Regions from separate parts of the Paenibacillus sp. OK076 genome, predicted to be linked through region 2. Evidence: riboswitches for the same ligand, from Rfam matches in the RefSeq annotation. Region 2 holds a riboswitch; the other holds the start of a gene.

Region 1 (11,986 bases), 1.2 Mb from region 2:
GTGCTGGATACAACCGAAATCATAGCAGGACTGCGAGATTTTGAAGCTAATGGAGATGCTTTCACCATCAACGGTCGGAAGACCTTTCTTCGCGGAAAACATGATGGTCTAATCTTTCCGCTTACAGGTTACGCGCCAACCGATGTGGATGAATGGCTGCGAATCCTGAGCATTTCCAAATCCTATGGTATAAATCATTATCGTTTCCATACCTGTTGTCCGCCTGAAGCTGCGTTCACTGCTGCAGATCTGCTTGGCATCTATATGGAGCCCGAATTGCCATTCTGGGGAACGATCACGGATGAACTTGACCCACAGCATAATCAGGCTGAACAGGACTATCTCATTCGTGAAGGTTTTGCTATGCTCAAGGCGTATGGGAATCATCCTTCTTTTGTAATGATGTCACTTGGTAATGAACTCTGGGGCAGTAAAGAAAGACTGAATGCCATTATCAAAGCGTATAGAGCATTTGATTCACGCCATCTGTACACCCAGGGTTCAAACAATTTTCAGTTCACTCCGGTTATTCTAGAGGAAGAAGATTTTTACTGTGGTGTACGCTTTTCCAAAGATAGACTTTTCCGCGGCTCCTATGCCATGTGTGATGCCCCGTTGGGTCATGTGCAAACCGACGTGCCTGGTACCCTGAAGGACTACGACGACATGATCTTGCCAGATAGGACAGCTTTGGTGAGTGAGGGAATTCAAGGAGAAGAATCGGAGATTCAAATTCAATATGGCACGGAAGCCAAGACCGTGAAGGCCGCTTCTGTTGAAGAACAGCTCATTCCACATCTGCCCGTCATTTCCCACGAAATTGGACAATATGCCATGTATCCGAATTATGAAGAAATCGAGAAGTATACCGGGTCACTGAAGGCAAAAAACTTCGAGGTGTTTCGGGAACGTTTGCAATCCAAAGGGATGGGACATCTGGCTGAACCCTTTTTCAAAAGTTCTGGCAAACTTGCAGTAGCCTGCTATAAGGAGGAGCTTGAGGCGGCATTTCGATCCAATCATCTGGCAGGATTTCAATTGCTCGATCTTCAGGATTTTAGTGGGCAGGGAACAGCACTGGTAGGCATTTTGGATGCCTTCATGGATTCGAAAGGGCTAGTTACTCCCGAGGAGTGGAGGACGTATTGCTCGGATGCTGTCCTTCTGGCCCGATTCGAAAAATACAACTACAATTCGGGTGAAGATTTCAATGCCCATATTCAATTAAGGTACAACCGAGCAGATTCATTGATGGGTCATGCTGTGGAGTGGGAAATGCGTGATTCGGATCAGCGAATTGCAAAAGGAAAAGACGACATTTCCTTTGTCTCTGGAGAAACTTGGTTTGAGATTGGCCAAATAAAGTTCAAGCTGCCTGATGTGAAAAAGATGACGCCAATCACTCTATCCCTGTATATTCCAGGTACCGATATTCGGAAGCAGTATGACCTATGGGTATATCCTGAACATGATGTGACAGCTATTGAACATGACCATATTTATAAGGAATTGTCCGATGAAGTCATTCACTTACTGGAACAAGGCGAGAGTGTGCTGTTACTCCCAACACTGGAGGATAACGAACATTCAATCGAAGGCACATATTGTACCGACTTCTGGTTTTATCCGATGTTCCGATCCATTTCGGAAAGCATGAACAAGCAAGTTCCCGTTGGCACGCTTGGTCTATTAATCGATAACGCGCACCCGGCATTGAAGCACTTCCCAAGTGAGGCGTATTCCACGTATCCTTGGTGGCACATCGTTATGAATTCACGTTCTATTATTATGGATAACGTCGCAGAGAATGTTCAGCCTTTCGTTCAAACCATCGATAATTTTGAACGTAATCATAAGCTGGGGCTGCTGTTTGAATGCCAGGTTGGAAAAGGCAAGCTGTTGGTTGGGGCCATCAATTATGATAAATTGATTAGCCAGACGGAAGGGCGGCAATTCCTTTACAGCCTTGCACAATATGTAAAAAGTGAGGAATTCCAACCGGAAGCGAAGATAGAGCTGGTTGAGCTTCAACAATTGTTAGGCAAGAAATGGATTTAGTTAACGAAGCTATTATTATGTAAACTAAATGAAATACCAGTTTCATTTCTTTCTGCCTTAATGACATAAAACCTCCATCATATGTAAACCGTAATGGGGTACGCATGAAGGAGGATACATATGAAGAAAAATCATGTGCATCAAAAAGAAGAAGAGAAACTGAGCTGGATTAGTCTTTCCTTATTCGGAGCGGGATGTACACTGGGAACCGGATTTTTCCTCGGAACAAGTCTGGCTATTCATTGGTCCGGTTTATCCGTGCTAGTACTTTTGGTGCTGGCTGCCGCGGGGACCTATTTTGTATTTGGAGCATTGGCACAGATGACGGCAGAAGATCCGAAAGAAGGGGCTTTTCGAACATATGCCGGTGAAGCGTTCGGCCCGTGGGCCGGTTTCGGAAGCGGATGGATGTATTGGTCTTCCGAAATGCTGATCATGGGCAGTTCATTAACGGCGCTTGGATTGTTCTCTCAATTTTGGTTTCCCAAATTCCCATTATGGACGTTTGTTGCGGTATATGCATGCATTGGATTATTCATCGCCGCATTGGGAGCGAAAGGGTTAACTCAAACGGAGAATGTGCTGGCCTTAATCAAGTTAGCCGCAACGGTTGCTTTCATCGCGATTGCAGCAGCGGCTTGTCTGGGCTGGTTAGATGTGAAGATTACACCGCAGAAAATAACGAATGAATGGTTCCCTCACCAAATAAAAGGCGTGTGGACCGGGTTTATTTATGCCTTTTTTGCCTTTGCCGGGATTGAGGTCATGGGTTTAATGGCAGCCAAGCTGAAAGAACCTAAGGACGCAGTGAAATCAGGCAGAGTGATGTTGTTAACCGTCAGTACGCTGTATGTTGTGGCGATTGCCTTAATCCTTCTTCTGGTTCCTGCTGCTAAATTAACACCGGACGAGAGTCCTCTCGTCAAAGCGATGTCATCGATTGGATTTACGGTCGTGGTTCATATTCTGAATGGGATTTTGATTATCGCCGGGTTCTCCACGATGGTCGCTTCAATCTATGCGATTACGTCCATGTTGGTTAAACTGGGTGAAGACGGAGATGCACCGAAGATGTTTACGAAGACTTGGGGAAAAAAGAACATGCCCCTATATGCATTAGGATGCACTGCGGCCGGATTAATCCTTTCTACTCTCCTGGCGTTATGGATGCCTAAGAGCCTGTTTGAATATGTAACAACCGCAGGCAGCTTGGTATTAATGTATACCTGGCTTCTGATTTGTATCACGTATATCAAGAAAATGAAGCCAACAAGCTGGAATCGCATCAAAGTATGGACTGCTATGATTCTTATCCTAGCTGCAGTAGCTGGGACAGCCATGGAAAAAGCCAGCAGAAGAGGTCTGCTGGCCAGTATAGGTCTTGTTGCATTGATTGCCTTGATTACTTACATTGTAAACAAAGTACGAAAACCGCGACCGTCACCCTCTACTGAGCCATCCAAGTCCTGAATGGGTGTCTTATATCAGCTATTTCGTTAATTTACTCATGGCTTGCTTCATACGCATGAAGGGACACTTGGAAGGGGTCTGCTCGTCATCGGGCAGGAAATATTGTTTCCATTCCAGATTATCCTGCTGTCCATACCACATGAGCGAAGGGTGAGCGGGAACGGCATCATAGGCTGCCAAACGTTTGCGAATCAAGGTTTTCATTTTCCGGCCAAGAGGTGTGCTGTCATTAATCGATTCAAATACCCACCGTGGTTGAAAAGCAAACATAAGATAAGGGAAGTGCCTGCTGGCTCTAAGCTCGTGCGCGGGAGTGGCACAGAAACAAAAGTATGGCTCCCCGCCAAAGCAAAATTCCCATGTGGCTTCATGCGGATCAGTCGAAATATGTTCAGGCCAGGAGGCAGTATCAAGTGAGCTTACCCGGTTAAGCATCTCCCAGAACAAGGACTGATACTGCTCTACCGTTGTGTTATTTCTCAAATCATCCGGTGTTTCGCATATGACAACCAAAGAAGCATAGTGTCCCGTATCCCGGGAAACAGGCCCATATTGACGAAGCAATTCCGCCATGTCTTCAGCAGAAGCTTGTGTACGTGGATCCCTTGTGAATCCGTATCTTAGATGTCCTGAAAGAAAACCCATGCGTCCGGGTACACAAGGATACGTATTCCCCTCATCTGCAATCATATTGGCAAATTTAGAATATGCGTCCTGCTGCCATTCGGGTAGACCTTTGAATGATGCATTTATTTCATCGGCACTGAACAGCTCTGCCATGAATTCCCCAACTCCATTCCACATGATACCGTTAACGTATTAATGCGGAAGGCGTTGGGTGACTGTCCAGTGTAGTTTTTATGTCAGAAAAAGATGGATCGTATTGCTTCAAGCCCGAAGTACAGGCCAAAACCGATCAGACAGATACCTGAGATGATGGAGATCCAGCGCAAAATGGTTTCGTTGCTGCGTTTATGAAATCGGCTGGCCATGCCAGCCATGATGACATCCCAAACAAGGATTCCTATGAAAATACCAGAACTGTATAGTAGCAGATGAGCGGTGTCGGTATGCTTCACCGTTGTAGCGAGAATTGAGCCGTAAATGCCCAGCCAGAATAAAATATTCAGGGGATTGGATAAAGCCATGAGAAAGCCAGAGACAAAGGATTTTCCAATCTTTGCTTCCGCTGTAGAAGAGGTCTGGATGCCGTCTTTTAACTTGGACAGTGTTTCCACACCGGTATACACCAGAATAAAGCTGCCAAAAGACCAAAGAAACGAGCGCATGAACGGCGTGTCCAGAAAATGAGCAACTCCAAAGTAGATCAGAAGCATGTACACCAAATCGGCAAACATGGCTCCCAGTCCCAAAATCCAGGCATGCATAAAACCGTGCCGGGCTCCGCGATCCAGCTGAGCGGCATTAATCGGACCAATTGGAGCGGATAGTGAGATTCCCAGAATAATATAACTAAACAGTACAGACATATACGCGTTCACTCCTTAACGGGTTAGACGAATTGTACCGGTAAGTCATACACATATGGGTACAAGTCATCGTATTCCCGTCTGGAGCAAATTAGAACAAGCCGTGTATCACTTAATCTGCTATCGGCTCTACATCCAGCTGGATGGCTGTGCAGTGATATCCGTTGCATGAGCTTTCTTCACATGGGCAGGCGGATAAACCGATAACCAGATCGGTCAATGCCTCCATCTCCACATAATCACCGGCGCGCGAATCTGGAGCTACGACATCAATTTTGCCCAGATCATCTACGACTGATTTCATAAACAGATTAAACGGATAATGCTGATCCGGCGGCAAGATCCCGAACGGTTCAAGTGCCTGATTTAGGTTATGATAGCAGCTGGCATGATCCTTTTTGCCATATAACACTTCATACATTTCCGGACGACAGGCGGAGTTGAAGAAATCATGAACACCAACCGTGTCACGAACGATCTTGAGCAGTGGCTGATATTGATTGGAATACACGGATTGTCCTGGTTTGATCCGGTAGGACCGCAGCACATCCATCGTTACACCAGGGTCTAGTCGATTATTGGCATTTTGAGCATCATATGCAACAAAATCAACGACCTGCTGACCCTCCAAATCGGTCACCCGAATTAATGAACCTTTAGTTACCTTGACGGCATAACCCGTTTTGGCCGGGATACGAACAGACTGTTTATGGCGTTCCGCTGTATTCATATTCATTCGTCACATCCTCCGCTGTTTTTGCTTTCAGTATGCGGAGCTGACATGGCTTTCATGCACTTAGGCAAACATAAAACTCACTTTGAAAATGATATAGGTTGTATTCAGTGTTTATACTGGAAACAGTGGATTACCCTTCATGCCGACCCATAGTTCGGATGTTTCCAGCTGACCGGCCAGATGAAGCAACCAGTCCTCACGGCCTTTCGTTGCCATAATTTGCACACCCATGGGGAGACCTTCAGGAGTCAGATGCACAGGGACACTCATGGCGGGTTGACCCGTCAGATTCGCGAGCTGAGTGAATGGAGTGTAGGTTAGACTTGGTTCAAACATCTCATAAATCAACTGCTGCTGCTGGATCTTGTCCAAATCGCTAATACGCATCAGATGTTGAATCTGTTCATCATGAGGCGTTAATTCGCCGATTTTGGGTGCTGGAAAAGCATTGACAGGTGTGACATAAAAATCATACCGTTCAAACAATGTGGACATCTGAGCTGCGGCAACATCCCATTCGGCCAAACTATGTACGAACTCGGCAGCGGATACTTTTTTGCCGGCTTCAGCCAGAACCCAGGACTCGATCTCCATATCATCAGAGGTTAAAGCTCTGCCCATAGAACGTTCCATGGAAGAGATCATCGCCGCCATTTCGCCGCTGTTCATCATGTAATAGTTCTCCATCAGTTTGACACCATTAACCGGACTCAGCTTTTCTTCAACCTCATGACCTTGTTCTTCCAGCCAGCGAACCATCTTATAAACGGCTTCTTTGGCTTCATCACTCACAGGTGTACCTACAGGTGAAGCTGTCGTGTATGCAACCTTCAATTTGCGTTGATGAGGATAGTGCATATCAGCCAAGTAGCTGCCTGGAAAGAGGGGGGCATGAAACGCAGCTTCGGGTTGAATCACTTGCAGTGTATCCAGTAAAGCAGCACTGTCGCGAACGGAACGGGACAACGCAAAATCAATCGAAGCACCCTGCCACTGACGGCCAACGCCCGGTCCAACAGGTGTCCGCCCACGTGTAGGTTTGAGTCCGAACAGGCCGCTGAATGAAGCAGGGATTCGGATGGAACCGCCACCGTCACTGGCTCCCGCAAGGGGTACAATACCCGAAGCTACTGCGGCAGCGGCGCCTCCACTTGAACCGCCTGGCGAGTGCTTGATATTCCATGGATTTCGACTTGGACCGTGAAGGCGGGGCTCAGTAATATTTTTCAGGCCAAATTCTGGCGTATTGGTATGTCCAATGATAATGAAGCCTGCATCAAGCAGACGGGATACGAAATTGGAATTCCGCTGTGCATGATGCTCACGGAGAAGACGAGAACTCGAGGTGAGAATTTCACCTTCTAGGGATTGAGAGATATCTTTCAATAACAAGGGCACGCCGGCAAAGGGCTGCTCTCCCGGGCGAACCATACTCGCTTCCTGACGGGCGCGTGTTTCATATGTACGAATGACTGCATTAAGCTGTGGGTTCACTTCTTCCAGGCGTGCATACGCCGCTTCCAGCAATTCGACAGGGGATATCTCCCGTGCGCGAACCAACTCAGCCAAACCTATGGCATCGTAGGATGTATATGAAAATGATGAAGATGAAGACATGATGATCGTTCCTCTCTAAATTAACTTGATCTACTATTTCATAAGTCATCGTAACACCGGAATAGCGAAAAGACAAAAGGCACTGTACATCTTGAAGGATGTGCAGTGCCTTAATTGATTGGCTTTTATATAAAATTTAATTTGTACGAAGCTTTGGTGCACCATCAGCCGGAGTCGCTGAGCGTTCTTGCTGTTTGGAGATGGCGAATAGGGCGATCCAGATGAGGATGAAACCCAACAGCTGCTCCCAGGTAATTAAAGTACGGAATGCAATCCAGTTTACCAGTACACCGGCCATCGGGAAGCTCAGTTCTGCAAGTGTTGCAACTGAGGCCTTGGTGGAAGAGAGACCTTTGTAATATAACAGAAGACTCAGTAAGCCTGGCAGTAAGGCCTGACCCAGAATATTAAGTGCCACAGCCGCCTGTTCACCTGTAGCGGAAGGGAATGTCCAGGCAGCACCTTCGTTCCACGTCATAAAGATCAGCAGTGGCAAGGCTACGACAAAGCGCAGGGAGGTGACCGTTTCATAACGGGTTTGCCCCAGCATCAGCCGCCCCATAACCGTTGAACCGCCCCACAAGGCAGCTGCACCCAGTGATAACAGGCTGCCTGCATGAATCCAATTGTTCCAGTTGCCAAGGGGAAGAGTGAATCCGAACGTGAGCAGGTATGTTCCTGCAAGTGCTATGATAAACAGTCCACCGAAGCGACGAGGCAATGTTTCTTTCAACAAAAGCTTAGCCAGAACAATCGCAAATAGCGGCTGCATCTTTTGCAATAACAAAACCGTGTTGGGATCGTTATGCGTGAGCGCAAGGGTAAACAATACTGTAGCGAGAGCAGATCCTCCCCAGGAGATAAAGATCACGGCAATCCAGTGCCGTGCACGCAGGTTTTTCAGATCAGCCCGGAACTTCCATAACACGGGAATAGCTACAAGGCTGACAATAATATGTTCCACCAGTACAATCTGAGTGGAGGTCATCGTTTTAAGCAAAATAATGCGGAACAGCGGATCTACACCCCAGAGGGCGGCGCCAAGCACGACGAGCCAGAATCCGGTATTGCTTCGTTCCTTGAGGTAAACTGTTGATGCATGTTGGGTCTTTTCCATATTCAGGACTCCTTCGTCAGAACACGGAATCTTCAGTTGGCAAAGTCGACAAAAGCCCCCGTTTTGGTATACACCAAATAAACGGGGGCTCAATCATTGACATGTCGTACGAAAATAAGCCTTTCGTTAACGGCATGTTAATGTGTTGATCTTCTCTCATCCGGACTGTACCGTCGGCCTTGGAGTCACACCAAGTCAGTCGCTGAATCCCTACATTGGGTCAAACAGCGAGTCGCGGGCTGGTTCCGAAGAACATCACCGCCGGTTGGGAATTGCACCCTACCCCGAAGATCCTATTCAATTATATTGTGTATTGAACAAGCTGTAACATTAATAAGTCCATCTTATTCCTGTAAGCGCTAGCAGTTCAAGTGTTTTTTTAGAATATGATATTCCAGCTTCCCTGTTGTCTGCGTAGTAATACAATCTGTCCTGCATGATACGCATCGTGGAGCAGCCAGCGGGCAAGTGCATGTGCCCATTTTTCATCCGTATTCATGTAAGAGGCTTCAAGATCAGATTCTTCTAATGAAGCGAGCTGATCACGAAGCTGTCCGGCTAATAGTGTTGTATTTTGCATAAGTGTACTCCAGCCAGTGGTATCGGAAGGGTCGCCAGGATCTCCAAAGGTGGATTCATTGTTTTCGGCAGGTGTACCGGAGGGTGTTTTGCCCTGAATGCGACTCAACAAACGATGATTATAGTAATACATATGGTTGACCAACTGCCAGATGCTTAATCCACCGGATGATGGAACCCAGGTTGCCTGTTCAGCAGTCAGTCCTTCGATTGCCTTGGATAAAGGCACAATCCAGTTACATTGATCCCAGGTATCATCTTTCTGAATGAGCAATAGTTCTGTTGCTGTTGTAGTCATTGATTTTTCCTCCCTAAAATAAGTTCATGGTAACTAGCTAAAGTGCAAAAATGTGGTTACAATTAATATAACCCAAACATGAATGTTTGTAACTATCTTTTTCGTTTTAGGAAGTTACAATTTAGCGGAGGTACGTATGGATAGACTATGGACTGATTTTGTGAACAGTGATTACCACGACTGGCGTGGTGGGGATCGTTCAGAGGACAGGGTTGGCAAAACCGAATGGCAGCAAGGATTTCTTAAACAATGGCAACTGAATGCATCTGTACCTGCTTCTTCTGAAGAGGAGGAAGCCTTGAGAAACTTTAGAAATGAATTGCAGGCTCTTGCAACTCGTTTATCTGAAGGAAATCCATTATCGAGCAAAGATCAGGAATGGCTTAACGCCAAGATGAAGGAAGGTCAAGTCATAAGAATACTGAACGCTGGAGATGAGGGACTGAAACTTTCACTTATTCCTGTGGGAACTCGTTGGCAGCAGGTCATGGCAGAGGTCGCAGCCGATTTTGCAATCACAGTAGTTGAAGGGGATGGGGGAAGAATTCGTATCTGTGACAATGCAGATTGTCGCTGGATTTTCTATGACGATACACGCAGTAGAACCCAGAAATATTGTGATGACAAGATGTGTGGTAATCTGATGAAGGTTAGAAGGTTTCGGGCAAAACGGAAGAAGGAACAGCAGCAAGAGTAGGCGTATACACTGAAAGTGTGATTTGCTGTACTTTGCGACAACCAGGAAAATACTCCAAAGAAAATATTTAAATCCAGAAATTGCATGTTACCAATAACTGCTATATAATATATATGTACTTAAAATAATTCAGTTAGTAGTTCAGTCAATTCAATTCAATTCAGTCAGAGATTAACACTCGGGATTCAAGCGTATATCCAACAAAAAAACAATGATTGGAGATGTGTCTTGTGGGGACAAGTTATCTACTGAAAAATGGTTGTGTATTGTCTATGGATTCGTCGGTGGGTCAATATAAGCGGGCGGATGTTCTCATTGAGGATTCTCTTATTACTGCTATTCAGCCTGATCTGAGTTGCACGGAAGCGGAAGTGATAGATGCATCGGAGATGATCATACTCCCTGGACTTGTAGATACGCACAGGCATGTGTGGGAGTCGCTTGTAAAAACAGCGGGAACGAACTGGTCACTGCCGGTCTATCTGCAAAATCTCTACTATGGGGCGATGGGAAGTAAACTCCGGCCACAAGACAGCTATATCGCCAATTTGCTAGGTTCATTGGAAGCGCTTAACGCAGGAGTGACCACGCTACTTGACTGGAGTATGCCGTATTCACCGGAGCACACGGATGAACTGATTCGCGGACTTCAGGATGCGGGGATTCGGTCGGTTTTCGCTTATGGTGTACCGGGTGAGACTACCTACTGGAACAGAGAGAGCCAGCTGACGTATTCGAATGATGTGAGAAGAATCAAGGAACAGTATTTTTCCTCACGGGATCAGTTGCTTACGTTCGGCCTAGCTATTCGTGGACCGGAGTTCAGCCATTGGGATACCACAGTGAAGGAAATTCAGCTTGCCCAAGAGCTGGATGCGATATGTTCCATGCATGTTGGCTTTGGAAGCTGGGGATCTGTAGATCGTTCGATAAGTAAAATGTATGAGGCTGGTTTACTGAGCCCAAGTCTGAACGTCGTACACGGTAATACGATGGATACGGATGAGTATAAAATGTTGGCCGATAGCGGCGCCTCACTGTCTGTTACACCGGAAGTGGAGATGATGATGGGGCACGGGTATCCGGCAACGGGGTACTTTCTCGAACATGGAGGAACTCCAACGCTCGGAGTGGATGTTGTAACATCAACAGGTGGGGATATGTTCTCCCAGATGAAATTTGCACTTCAGGCCGAGCGTTCCAGAGGCAATGAACAACTTTTGCAACAAGGTGAAATGCCTGGGGAGCTAAATCTGCAATCCAGTCAAGTGCTAAGATTTGCAACTTCTGCTGGAGCAAAGGCTCTGGGACTTGAAAGAAAGATAGGCACACTTACGCCAGGTAAAGAAGCAGATCTGATTATGATCCGAACCACCGACCTTAATTTGTTCCCGGTGCATGATCCGGTTGGAGCCGTCGTTCAATTTGCCAATCCATCGAATGTGGATACCGTGTTTGTAGCAGGTCGGCCCGTGAAGCGTGAAGGCAAGCTGCTGCATGTCGATCTGAACGAGGTTCGTCGGAAGGCTTTGGACAGCAAGGAATATCTGCTATCTCAATATCGGATGTCGGATGCAGAGCGAATTGTATTTTCATAAGTTAGATGATCCATGTGAATGAAAGAGTAATTCTTTTTCAGAATTCAATAGAGTGGATGTCCTTATCTGAATTATGGATCTAATAGTGTTGCGAGTGTGGGCCGCATACGGATATGCGGCTCTTTGGCGTACCTGTTTATGGTGCGTCATGACAGAGGGAGCAAGAAATAAACCGCAAAAAGAGGCGAAAAGTCACTCTATTTACATAGTTGCATGTAACAACGAGTTAATAATGTTTTGTTATAGAAAAAAGGGGTTAAAAAACTGCGCATAATATAAATTATACGCAGTTTTCGTTTAAATCGATTTTCATATTCGTCCCTGTC
Region 2 (11,986 bases):
CTATTTGGACGATGCCGAGGTCAAACGGCTGATTGCGCTCAGTCAGTCGGGTGACCATGTCGCACGGGATACGCTGGTGAACTGCAACATCAGACTCGTCTGGTCCGTCGTACAACGTTTTATGAACAGGGGATATGAGCCGGAAGATCTGTTCCAGATTGGTTGTATCGGGCTGCTCAAATCGGTGGATAAATTCGATCTCAGTTATGATGTAAAATTCTCCACCTATGCTGTCCCGATGATTATCGGAGAAATTCAGCGCTTCCTGCGGGACGACGGCACCCTTAAGGTCAGTCGTTCACTGAAGGAGATGGCGAATAAAGTCCGCAAGAAAAGGGATGAGTTGTCCAAAAACCTGGACCGTCTGCCCACGATCAAGGAAGTGGCTGAAGAACTGGGGGTAACCCCGGAGGAAGTTGTTTTTGCCCAAGAAGCGAACAAACCGCCGACCTCCATACATGAGACGGTGTTTGAGAATGACGGCGATCCGATTACACTAATGGACCAGATTGCCGACGAGTCTCAGGAACGGTGGTTTGACAAACTTGCGCTAAACGAAGCGATTGGCGGTCTCAGCGAACGGGAGCGGCTGATTGTATATCTCCGGTATTACCGGGATCAGACTCAGTCCGAAGTCGCCAGCAGACTGGGGATATCCCAGGTGCAGGTGTCACGGCTGGAGAAAAAAATACTTCAATCCATCCGCGACCAGATCGCACAGTGATTTTGGATTGCAGACAACAATATTGGCGTTAAACTACCAATATACGACAACTAACAACCTTCTATCGCGCATTAATATGCGAGGAAGGTTATTTGTCGTTAGCCTGAATGGGCTTGGGACGATTCGACTGCAACAATACTATCAATCCAATGATACATACGGTTCCCAGCCATTGAAATAATCCAAATGGTTCATGTAACCAGATAACAGTGGTGCCAACGGCAGCAAGTGGCTCCGCACTTCCCATTAGACTTGTTTCTTTGGCTGACAAACTTTTTAAACTTTCGATATAGAACCAGAATGCAATCATCGTCCCGAAAATAATGGTGAAGGCCAAATATCCGTAGGTTTCCAAACGCAAGCTGGCAAAGTCCAAGTTCCACGGTGGGTGGATGAGACTCAGTGCAGCACCTCCGATAATCATTGCCCAGCCGACTACCACGAGTGAATCAAACTTTTCAATCAGTTTCACGGCGTAGAGGGTATAGAAGGCAGCGGTGACTCCGGATAACAACCCCCACGAAACTGCGGGTAAAGGCACAGACAATTGGGAGAGAGAACCATTGGTCAGCAGGAGAAAACACCCGCTCAGAGCCAGAATCGCTGATATAACATCCTTTCTAGTCAGAGCAGCCTGTTTTCGCCAGATCATATAGACCATGATCATGACTGGTGATAGATATTGAAGGAGTGTCGCCACCGCGGAGTTGCCATGTTGAATAGACGCCATGTACGTATATTGAACAGCGAGCATCCCGAGTAATCCGAAAATGATTAGCTGCAAGGCTGTTTTTTTCTGCTTCCACATATCGAAAATTTGCGAGCGCCTTGTGGTGAAGGACTGAACCGTCAGCAGCAGTATACCAGCAATCAGCAGTCGTACCGTTACAAACCAGTTGACTTCAATTCCGTATTGTTGAAACAGCTTTTGTGAAACCGTTCCACCAATTCCCCAGCATATCGCTCCTGTAAGAACAAAGAACAGGCCAGATTTTCTAGATCTTTGAATAGATATTTCCATGGGTAGCGTCCTCACCTTAAATATAAGAATAGTGCTATATTAAAATGAAATAGACTATAATAATATCAATATCGCACAGATAAATATCATTATATTGAGATGAGAAAAATGCTTAAAACAGAATTTAGGATTGATCAAAACGGGAGGGAGTTGACGGAGCATCGTACGGTTACATTGCCCGTTGCGTGTTATGAAACCACAATTGTACGCAATGTTCACGGGCATATTCCTTTGCACTGGCATGATGAATTGCAGTTTGTTTTGGTTGTCCAGGGAGAAGCTCTTTTTCATGTGAATGATCAAAAGGTCATTGTGTCGCAAGGCGACGGGCTGTTTATCAACAGTGGTTGTATGCACATGGCAGAGGAACAGGGTAAGAATGATCATTGTATTTATCTTTGCCTTAATGTTTCTCCTCATTTTGTTGTGCCTTCCGAGCTATATTTGAAGTATGTTCATCCTTATATCTCAGCAACCAATTTACCTTATCTTCATATCAAAAGGGAACTTTCCTGGGGAGCTCAAATCCTTAACGGTATTCGACATGTTAAAAAGGACCTGAATGAGCAGGCTCCATTTTACGAAATGAATGTGGCTTCAAGCCTTTTGACGATATGGAAACATCTGATTACAAGCGGATACGCGCTGGAATATGATCCATCCGAAATCATTAGAAGCAAGCGAATGAAGGACATGGTTGAATGGATTCACCTGCACTTCGCTGAACCCATCCAATTGGAGGACATTGCAAGGGCAGGTCAGTTAAGCCGCTCGGAAACCTGCCGTTATTTTAAGCAAATGCTGAAGATAACCCCTGTGCAGTATGTAATCGATTATCGCATCCAAAAGAGCGTGGAGCTGCTACAACTCCAGGAACGCAGTATTACCGAGATTGCTTATGAAGTTGGGTTTAATAGCACGAGCTATTTTATTAATCAGTTTCGCAAAACCATGCAAATCACCCCGTTAAAGTTTAGAAGAGAAATGGTCAATCCATAAGATGTTCTCCTCTCAATAAGTCGCTAAATTAGCGGCTTTTTTTGTTTTTTTGAATTAATCATAAAAGAAATGTAAAAGAGAAAAAGCTGTAATTAATCCAGCTAATAAAATCTTCTACTACCGTCTTCCCTGCATCATTATTGCAGGCCTTTGGAAAAAAAGGGACCCGTGCAGCGGAGGGATGGAATCGGACAAAAGGAGCGAAGCGTGAGGGTTTGTCCCAAGGATACACATAAGCAACTAAGGCGGTAGATTAGACCTGAAGAAGCGAAGTATACTCGAGCGTGTCCAGAGTAAGCAATTGAGCTGTATCCTTAATGTGCGAGAGTGTGTCCTTCATGAACGAGCAAACGCTGACGAATCTGAGGCGTCTTATTCAAGGATTTGGAGCGCTCGCAGAAATCTAAGAAACCTGAGACACGTTATATCAGGATAAACAGTCGCTTGCAGCTCTTTTTCAGGAGATTTTGGGAAATAACGTGTCTGATGTTCTTTACAATTTAAAAAGAGGGCTCAAAGGCCGAATAAGACGTCCTGTGTTCCTTAGAAAATCGTCTGACAATTCGTCAAAATCAGCCAGCCTCAACATTAAGACCTTTGGGACCCTGACATCCATTATGGTATAGGTTGTCTGAATTTGAAGACATACACTAGTAGAAATCAAACCAAAGAATTTGGAGACAACAGCGATCGGAAGGTTGGTCTGCCATCGGAGTTTCTGGATGCTTTTTTCCTCATACCTCACCCCTGAAAGTTTATTGCAGGCCTTTGGAAAAAAAGGGGACGCGTGCAGCGGAGGGATGGAATCGGTCAAAAGGAGCGAAGCGTGAGGGCTCGTCTAAGGATACACATAAGCAACGAAGGCGGCAGATTAGACCTGAAGAAGCGAAGCGTTCGCCTAAAAGCTTTCTGAAAGAAAGCTACTTCGAAAGCCTACACTGTCTCCGAATTTCTACACAAGTAGAAATCAATCAAGAAAATTTGGAGACAACAGCGATCGAAAGGTTGGTCTGCCGTCGGAGTGTCTGCGTGTATCCTCCCCCCGAACAACAGCGACCGATGGCCGATCCATCTCGAAGCGCCCGCAGGGTCCAACCAACCTTTTTCCAACCAAAATGTAATAAATTTTCACATTCTTCAAATACTAACCTAAATTACGCAGTAAAGGAGTGTTTCGGATGTCCCTGACACCCACTCCAACGGTCTATGTTCGTTTGCGCAGCCGTATTCGTATCCAAAGGGGCCGAAGTATCAAGCTTGGGGATGTAGCTCACTTGCTCACCTCTCCCGAAGAACAGGAAGGGAGGATGCTTGAGCTTGAATTGATGCGTCCCGGACCGGAGGACGGCAATCTGATCCTCATTGATATATTGCAGATTATCCCCGAGATCCGTCGTGCCTTGCCAGATGTCACCGTTGAATTAATCGGATCGGGTCATACGCTAGTTGAGGTGGTTGTGGGAAGTGGCAAGCCTTCCAAATCTCTGTTCATCCTGGTGTGGCTGCTGCTTTTCTTTGGCTCAGCATTGACCATTATGAATTTTCATGCGGACGTAAACATGCAGGAAGTTCAGATTCGAATTGTAGAGATGATTACAGGTCGCCGGGATGAGCATCCGTATCTGTTTCAGGTGGCGTATTCCCTTGGGATCGGGTTTGGCATGGCGGTGTTTTTCAATCATTTATTCAAGAAAAAGTGGAATGAAGAACCTACCCCTTTGGAAGTGGAAATGTTCCTATATCAGCAAAATGTAGACAAGTATGTGGTGATTGAAGAAACCGAACGTATGCATGACGAGGAACGCAGGGAGATGAATGCGGATGAGCGTTCTTAACGGAGCAATCAGCATTGTACTGGGCATTGCGGGGGGGATCGCGGTAGGGAGCGGTGTGATTGCGCTTATTCTCGTGCTTGATATGATCCCCAGACTAGCTCAGCTTACGCGGACCTACGACAAAACCCATTGGTATGAAGGGGCTTTGATTGGAGGTTCGCTGCTTGGTACCGTTGCGGATTTTTGGCACTGGAAAGTGCATGGAGCGCTGTTGCTCAGCCCGATCATCGGACTGTTTTGCGGTGTGTTCATCGGACTGCTTGCGGCGGCACTGACTGAAGTGCTGAATGTACTGCCAGTGCTGGCGAAACGACTGGGCATGAAATCGTATTTATTTGGATTGCTGCTTGCTATGATTTTGGGGAAGATGACAGGTTCACTGTTTGACTTTTTTGTATACCAGCGTTAAAACGTTAGGCCTAAGGAGGATGGGAAATGGACGTAAGATCGGACAACGACGGGCATGACTCCAGCGAAGCAACATCCGAAGAGATGAAGCATAAATCTCCTTATGAGATTCAGGAGGAAGAAGAAAAGAAGGCTTACGATAAAAAGAAGCAAAATGAAATGTCTGACAGTATCGAGGAATCGGTAGAATATTGGCAGGAAAACGACGATATTTCCCCTCGCATGAGTGATAACAAATATACGCTTCAGCAAGTGTTGGGACTTGGAGAGTCCTTTGATGTGAATATGAGGGAAATGGTCTTGGGTGGCAAACACGTTGGATTACTGCTGCTGACTGGGTTTGCGAAGGATGAGATTCTACTTGAAGTGTTAAAAAGGCTAACTTATCTGACACCGGACCAAGTGTCCGGACATGCGTTGAAATCGTATTTCGAATGTTACATTCCTCATATTCAAGTTGAGCGAGTGGAGAAAATGAGCGCCGTCATCAACAAGGTCCTCACAGGCATGAGTGCCATGTTTGTCGAAGGGGACCGTTCTGTCATCATTATGGATACCCGGAGCTATCCGGTGCGTTCCCCGGAGGAACCTTCGCTGGAGAGAGTGGTGCGCGGTTCAAGAGACGGATTTACGGAGACACTTCTGACCAACGTGGCGTTAGTGCGCCGAAGAATACGGGACCCAGGATTAAAATTTGAAATTATGCAGGTCGGACGCAGATCGCAAACGGATGTCTGTGTTGTATATATTGACGATATCGTGGACAAGGTTCAGGTGGATTCCGTTCGTGAAAAAATCAAACGAGTGAATATCGACGGTATCCCTGCTGCTGATAAGCAGCTTGAAGAAGCGATTATTAATAAGGGGTGGCACCCGTATCCATTGGTTCGTTATTCGGAACGGCCGGATGTGACCGCTTCTCATCTGATGGAAGGGCGAGTTGTCATATTTGTAGATACTTCACCCAGTGTGATGATTCTGCCCACGACCTTTTTTGATCTGTGTGAGCATGCGGAGGAGAACAGACAGACCGCTTTTATGGGGACCTATCTGCGATGGGTACGATTCGGGGGCATTTTGATATCCCTTTTCCTGTTGCCTCTGTGGTTACTGATGGTGATTGACCCGGCGATTAAACCCGTTGGTATGGAATTTATCGGTCCACATAAGAATGCAGAGCTTCCTCTAATTCTACAGTTCCTTCTCATTGAATTTGGGGTCGATTTATTACGGATGGCGGCTGTTCATACGCCCACGCCACTCGCGTCGGCCATGGGGTTGATTGCAGCGATTCTGGTTGGAGATATCGCTGTGAAAACGGGTTATTTTGTGGATGAAGTTGTACTGTATATGGCGATAGCCGCAATTGGCATGTTTGCAACTCCCAGTTATGAGCTTGGATTGGCCAATCGCTTGGTGAGGTTGTTTTTGCTGGTGGCCGTGGCGATTTTCAAGGTCCCTGGCTTCGTAGTCGGGACGACGTTCATTATTGTGGCTCTCACCTTGCATCGCTCCTACAACTCTTCGTATCTCTGGCCATTCATACCGTTTAATGCAAAGGCTTTGGGTAACTTTTTGTTCCGTTTGCCGCTGTTGGAAAATAAAAAACGTCCTTCAATCAACAAAACGCGTGACAATACCAAAATGGACAATGATCCGGACGGGGAACTGCAAAAAAGTAAAAAACACAAATGATCTGCCGAAAAATCCATTCTTCTCATTTTCTAATTTGATATACTGGTGTAAAATCATTGGAATAACAGCTGTTCCAGTATATAAAAAAGTGAGGAATGCAGATTATGTATTTACATGGTACAAGTAAAATAAATGCACAGGGACATCTGGAAATTGGCGGAGTCGATACAACCGACTTGAAAGCACAATTTGGAACTCCCCTGTATGTTGTGGACGAGCAATTGGTTCGTGAGCGCTGCAGAGAGTACATGGAAGCGTTCCGTGCTTCAGGTCTGGGCTTCCAGGTTGCTTATGCAAGTAAAGCATTCTGCGTAATGGCGATGTGTGCCCTTGCTGCGGAAGAAGGACTTTCCCTGGATGTTGTATCCGATGGTGAATTGTTCACCGCACTGCAAGCCGGTTTCCCGGCAGAGCGTATTCACTTCCACGGCAACAACAAAACGCTGGAAGAGATCGAAATGGCGCTTGATGCAGAGATTGGCTGCTTCGTTGTGGATAACTTCAATGAACTGCACTTGCTGCAAGCTGTAGCCGCAGACAAAAATCGCAAAGTTAACATTTTGCTGCGTGTGACGCCTGGTGTTGAAGCGCATACGCATGAATATATCTCGACAGGACAAACGGATTCCAAATTTGGATTCGATATCGGAAACGGAACGGCATTTGAAGCCATTGAATTGGCTTCCAAGCAGTCAAATCTGGTATTGCTCGGTGTACATTCACACATCGGATCACAAATCTTCGAAGTTGAAGGCTTCCAAATGGCCGTTCAACGCGTTGCTGAGTTTGCAGCAGCTGTGTATGAGCGTCTTAACGTGGCATTCAAAGTGGTTAATCTGGGCGGTGGCTTCGGTATCCGCTATATTGATGGAGATACACCACTTGAAGTTTCACAATACGTAAAAGCCATCACGGATGCGGTGAAAAATCATTTTGCTCAAATCGGCTATGCTGTGCCTGAGATCTGGGTTGAACCAGGCCGCAGCATTGTAGGTGAAGCGGGAACAACACTCTATACCGTTGGAACAAGCAAAGATATTCCAGGGGTTCGTAAATACGTTGCTGTGGATGGTGGAATGACAGACAATCCACGTCCAGCACTGTATGAGTCCAAATATGAAGCTGTATTGGCAAACCGTGCAAATGAGGCTGCTCAGGAAACGGTATCTGTTGCTGGTAAATGCTGTGAGAGTGGTGATATGCTGATCTGGGATCTGGACCTGCCTAAAGTGCAAAGCGGCGATCTGCTCGCAGTAGCTTGCACAGGCGCGTACAACTACTCTATGGCAAGCAACTACAACCGGATTCGTCGTCCGGCAGTGGTATTTGTCAAAGACGGTCAAGGCGATGTTGTCGTACGCCGTGAGACGTATCAGGATATCATCCAGAATGACCTGGTGCCTGAGCGCATTGCAAAGCAACCAGTTACCCGTTAATTAAAGGATATCTAACGGAGCTCTATTATGAAGAAGACAAAAAAGGACACTCCTTTTTTGTCTTCTTTTGCATCTTTAGGGCAGGATTTTGAAAAAATCTTGCTGATTATTTTGCGATCAATCCATTTTCAGTGTACACTAAGAAAAGTGCTATAAAGCTTGGCCCAGGGTCATGCGTTCTGGCACCATTAACGATGGTCAATACGAAAGGAGTCATTTACATATGGCGAAACAAGCGAAAATCAAAATGGCAAACGGCGGAGAAGTTGTAATCGATTTGTTCGATCAAGAAGCTCCAAACACAGTAGCAAACTTTGAGAAACTGGCTAACTCCGGTTTCTACAACGGTCTTGTATTCCACCGTGTTATTCCGGGCTTTGTAGCTCAAGGCGGATGCCCTAACGGTTCCGGTGCAGGCGGCCCAGGTTACACAATCAACTGTGAAATCAACCCGAACAAACATGAGCGCGGAACATTGGCTATGGCACATGCAGGCCGTAACACAGGCGGAAGCCAGTTCTACATCTGCTACCAACCGCAACCACATTTGGATGGACAACATACTGTATTTGGTAAAGTAACCAAAGGTATGGAGTTCGTGGACGCTTTCGAAGGTCGCGACAAAATGGAAACTGTTGAAGTAGTAGAAGCTTAATCAATATCCGTATGTAAACCGTTTCGCAATGAGCGAAGCGGTTTTTGTTTACACTTAAGCTTATTAAAAGTTAGTATGTGACAAAAAGGAACAAAAAACAATTGATTTTTTGACGTTAAAGTGCTAACATCCAATTAATAACGCAACGAATCCTTCAGGGCAGGGTGTAATTCCCTACCGGCGGTGATGCAGTATGTGAGGATATCTTTCCAGCATTGATGCAAAGTCCGTGACCCGTCTGCCTGTGGCAGATGGCTGATCTGGTGTAATTCCAGAACCGACAGTATAGTCTGGATGGGAGAAGGAGAGGGTGCCGTCCTTAGGGACCGCATTCCGCAGGAGTGTTGCTGTACAGTTTTTGATGAATTCATTTCCTGTGCAGGGAGAAATCCGGATACTTCCGGCAATCTTCATACATATGCCACATCATAGAAGCTCTTTACCTGTAATTGAAGTTCATTAAGGTATGTGTCTGCTTTCACTTGCCTGAAATGAAGTTTTGGGCGATGTGTTGTTGGCAATGTATCAATAGTACTGCTGGTGACACATGTCTCTCATCATCCCCATCGAACGGTTTGTTCGACGGGGATTTTTTAATATCAGTAAAGTAAAAACTTCGAAGTATGATGCTCTTGATATTGCAAGAAAAAATTCCGCTAAACGCGGTCTGGCTTCCTTGGAGTACTTCGATAGACGTTTTTTCTTATTGGATATGGAACATGCCTCTCTGTTGGAAGGGAGGTCTATAACTTGAGATTTTAACCGTGGGGTGAACGGACTTGGAAATGATTAATGATGAATTTTATATGGCGCTGGCACTGGATATGGCAGAGCGGGCACAAGGACAGACTGGAATCAATCCGGTAGTAGGTTGTGTCGTTGTTAAAGAAGGACGTATCGTGGGCCTCGGAAGTCATCTCAAACGGGGAACGGGTCATGCAGAGGTTCATGCGCTGAACATGGCGGGCAGTGATGCGGAAGGCAGTACAGTATACGTTACGCTTGAACCCTGTAGCCATTATGGCAAGACTCCACCATGCAGTGAACGTCTCATTCATGAGAAAGTGAAACGTGTCGTCGTATGCTGCGAAGATCCGAATCCGCAAGTCTCAGGCAGAGGGATCAGCATGCTGCGTCAACAAGGGATCGAAGTTGAAGTTGGAGTGCTGCGTGAGCGCGGAAGACGGATGAACGAGAAATTCATCAAATACATTACAACAGGTCTCCCCTTTGTAACTTTGAAGACGGCCTCTACTCTGGATGGCAAAATCGCTACGCGTAGCGGTGACAGCAAATGGATCTCTAACGAGTCAGCTCGCGAGATTGTACACGCACTTCGTCATCGCCATCAAGGAATTATGGTTGGTGTGGAAACGGTCATTGCAGACAATCCCGAACTCACGACTCGCTTGCAAGTGGAAGGGATCAGCCCGGTACGAATTGTGGTCGATTCCAAGCTACGTCTGCCTGTAGGAGCCAAAATGGTTAAGGATGGCCTTGCACCAACCTGGGTGCTTACAACGGATGAGGCGAGCCCTGAAGCCGCTGAGCGGCTTGAGGCCTATGGGGTGGAGATTATACGTTGTGGTCCAGGACCACGTGTTGATCTGCTAAGTGCACTCAGCAAGCTCGGTGAGCGTGAAATTGGTTCGATTCTGCTTGAAGGCGGGGGTACTCTGAATGGTGCCATGCTGGAAGCGCGATTGGTAGATCGACTGCTCATGTTCATTGCTCCGAAAATTGTCGGAGGATACGAAACACCAGGCAGTTTCCGCTTCGAGGGTGTTGAGCGCATGAGTCAGGCGATTCAATTGCATCAGCTGGAAATTGAGCAAGTTGGAGATAATATTAGCATTGGCGGAATTCCGGTTTGGCCTGAATAAATGAATTGATTGAATTAACAATAACGAAATAAATAAAGGAGGCGGTAGCATGTTTACCGGTTTGGTGGAAGAAGTCGGTCAGATCCGGCGTATAGGTCGGAAAGGCGAAGCGATGGTCCTGAATATCGGAGCTTCCGCCATCATGAACGACTTGAAGATTGGCGATAGTGTAGCCGTAAACGGGGTATGCTTAACTGCGACTACCCTGGAGGGTGGCGGTTTTACTGCTGACGTGATGCCTGAGACCTATCGACATACCAATCTTAGTCAATTGCAATCCGGCAGCAAAGTTAATCTGGAGCGAGCCATGTTGTCAGGTGGTCGTTTTGGCGGGCATATCGTTCAGGGCCATGTCGATGGCACTGGGGTCATTGGCAGCATTACACGTGACCAGAATGCGATTGTTTTCGAGATCAAACCTGATGATACGCAACTGTTCAAATATCTGATACCCAAAGGGTCTGTAACCCTGGACGGAATTAGTCTGACCGTTGTGCATACTTCACAGACCGCATTCACTGTATCCATTATTCCACACACCATTGGTGAGACCGTATTAAATGTGAAAAAGACGGGGGATACCATCAATATTGAGTGTGATATTTTGGGCAAATATGTGGATCATCTGTTGCACTATGGTAAGGGACATCAGGAGACAGGTACGGGCAAGCCGAGAAGTATCAGTGAGGATTTCCTTGCTAATCACGGATTTGCTTAACAAATCGTAATTGCTTAACTACAAATATAAATTGAAATAGAAACTGGAGGGGGACCTATGTCAGAGAAATCCATTCTGAATTCTATTGAGGAAGCCATCTACGATCTCATGCAGGGTAAACCAGTTATTGTGGTGGATGATGAGGATCGGGAGAATGAAGGTGACTTTATCGCTTTGGCGGAAAAGGCTACACCTGAAGTGATCAATTTCATGATTACCGAAGGCAGAGGTCTGGTGTGTGTTCCCATTACGCAGCAACGTGCCGATGAACTCAACCTGAAACCTATGGTCCAGCAAAATACGGACTTTCATGGGACGGCTTTTACCGTCTCTGTAGATCATAAAGATACCACAACGGGCATCTCGGCTCATGAACGCTCCATTACAGTTAAGGGTCTAATTGATCCCGAAGCGAAAAGCGGAGATTTCCGCAAGCCGGGCCACATGTTCCCACTTATTGCTAAAGATGGCGGTGTGCTACGACGCGCGGGCCACACGGAAGCGGCTGTAGATCTCGCCATTATGTGCGGTTCCTATCCGGCAGGTGTAATCTGTGAAGTGATCAAGGAAGATGGCACGATGGCCAGACTTCCGGATCTACAGGAGATCGCC

Evidence for each region. Region 2 has a riboswitch for FMN ahead of ribD (bifunctional diaminohydroxyphosphoribosylaminopyrimidine deaminase/5-amino-6-(5-phosphoribosylamino)uracil reductase RibD). Riboswitches for the same ligand answer to the same signal wherever they lie in the genome.
Region 1: another riboswitch for FMN. It lies ahead of BMY78_RS11025 (DMT family transporter); the one in region 2 lies ahead of ribD (bifunctional diaminohydroxyphosphoribosylaminopyrimidine deaminase/5-amino-6-(5-phosphoribosylamino)uracil reductase RibD).

The regions. Positions count from the first base shown of each region.
Region 1 is NZ_FOCH01000001.1:2,463,507-2,475,492, forward strand. It holds gene BMY78_RS10995 (glycoside hydrolase family 2 TIM barrel-domain containing protein) at 1-2,058, shown strand, start outside; gene BMY78_RS11000 (amino acid permease) at 2,179-3,528, shown strand; gene BMY78_RS11005 (YqcI/YcgG family protein) at 3,547-4,308, opposite strand; gene BMY78_RS11010 (LysE family transporter) at 4,392-5,018, opposite strand; gene BMY78_RS11015 (DUF1989 domain-containing protein) at 5,131-5,754, opposite strand; gene BMY78_RS11020 (amidase) at 5,866-7,371, opposite strand; gene BMY78_RS11025 (DMT family transporter) at 7,508-8,488, opposite strand; FMN riboswitch at 8,633-8,784, opposite strand; gene BMY78_RS11030 (DinB family protein) at 8,868-9,365, opposite strand; gene BMY78_RS11035 (CGNR zinc finger domain-containing protein) at 9,502-10,062, shown strand; gene BMY78_RS11040 (amidohydrolase family protein) at 10,284-11,660, shown strand.
Region 2 is NZ_FOCH01000001.1:3,687,962-3,699,947, reverse strand. It holds gene sigF (RNA polymerase sporulation sigma factor SigF) at 1-724, shown strand, start outside; gene BMY78_RS16390 (DMT family transporter) at 813-1,745, opposite strand; gene BMY78_RS16385 (AraC family transcriptional regulator) at 1,854-2,744, shown strand; gene BMY78_RS16380 (stage V sporulation protein AA) at 3,923-4,579, shown strand; gene BMY78_RS16375 (stage V sporulation protein AB) at 4,566-4,988, shown strand; gene BMY78_RS16370 (spore germination protein) at 5,072-6,682, shown strand; gene lysA (diaminopimelate decarboxylase) at 6,787-8,118, shown strand; gene BMY78_RS16360 (peptidylprolyl isomerase) at 8,342-8,773, shown strand; FMN riboswitch at 8,920-9,083, shown strand; gene ribD (bifunctional diaminohydroxyphosphoribosylaminopyrimidine deaminase/5-amino-6-(5-phosphoribosylamino)uracil reductase RibD) at 9,553-10,656, shown strand; gene ribE (riboflavin synthase) at 10,706-11,374, shown strand; gene BMY78_RS16345 (bifunctional 3,4-dihydroxy-2-butanone-4-phosphate synthase/GTP cyclohydrolase II) at 11,432-11,986, shown strand, end outside.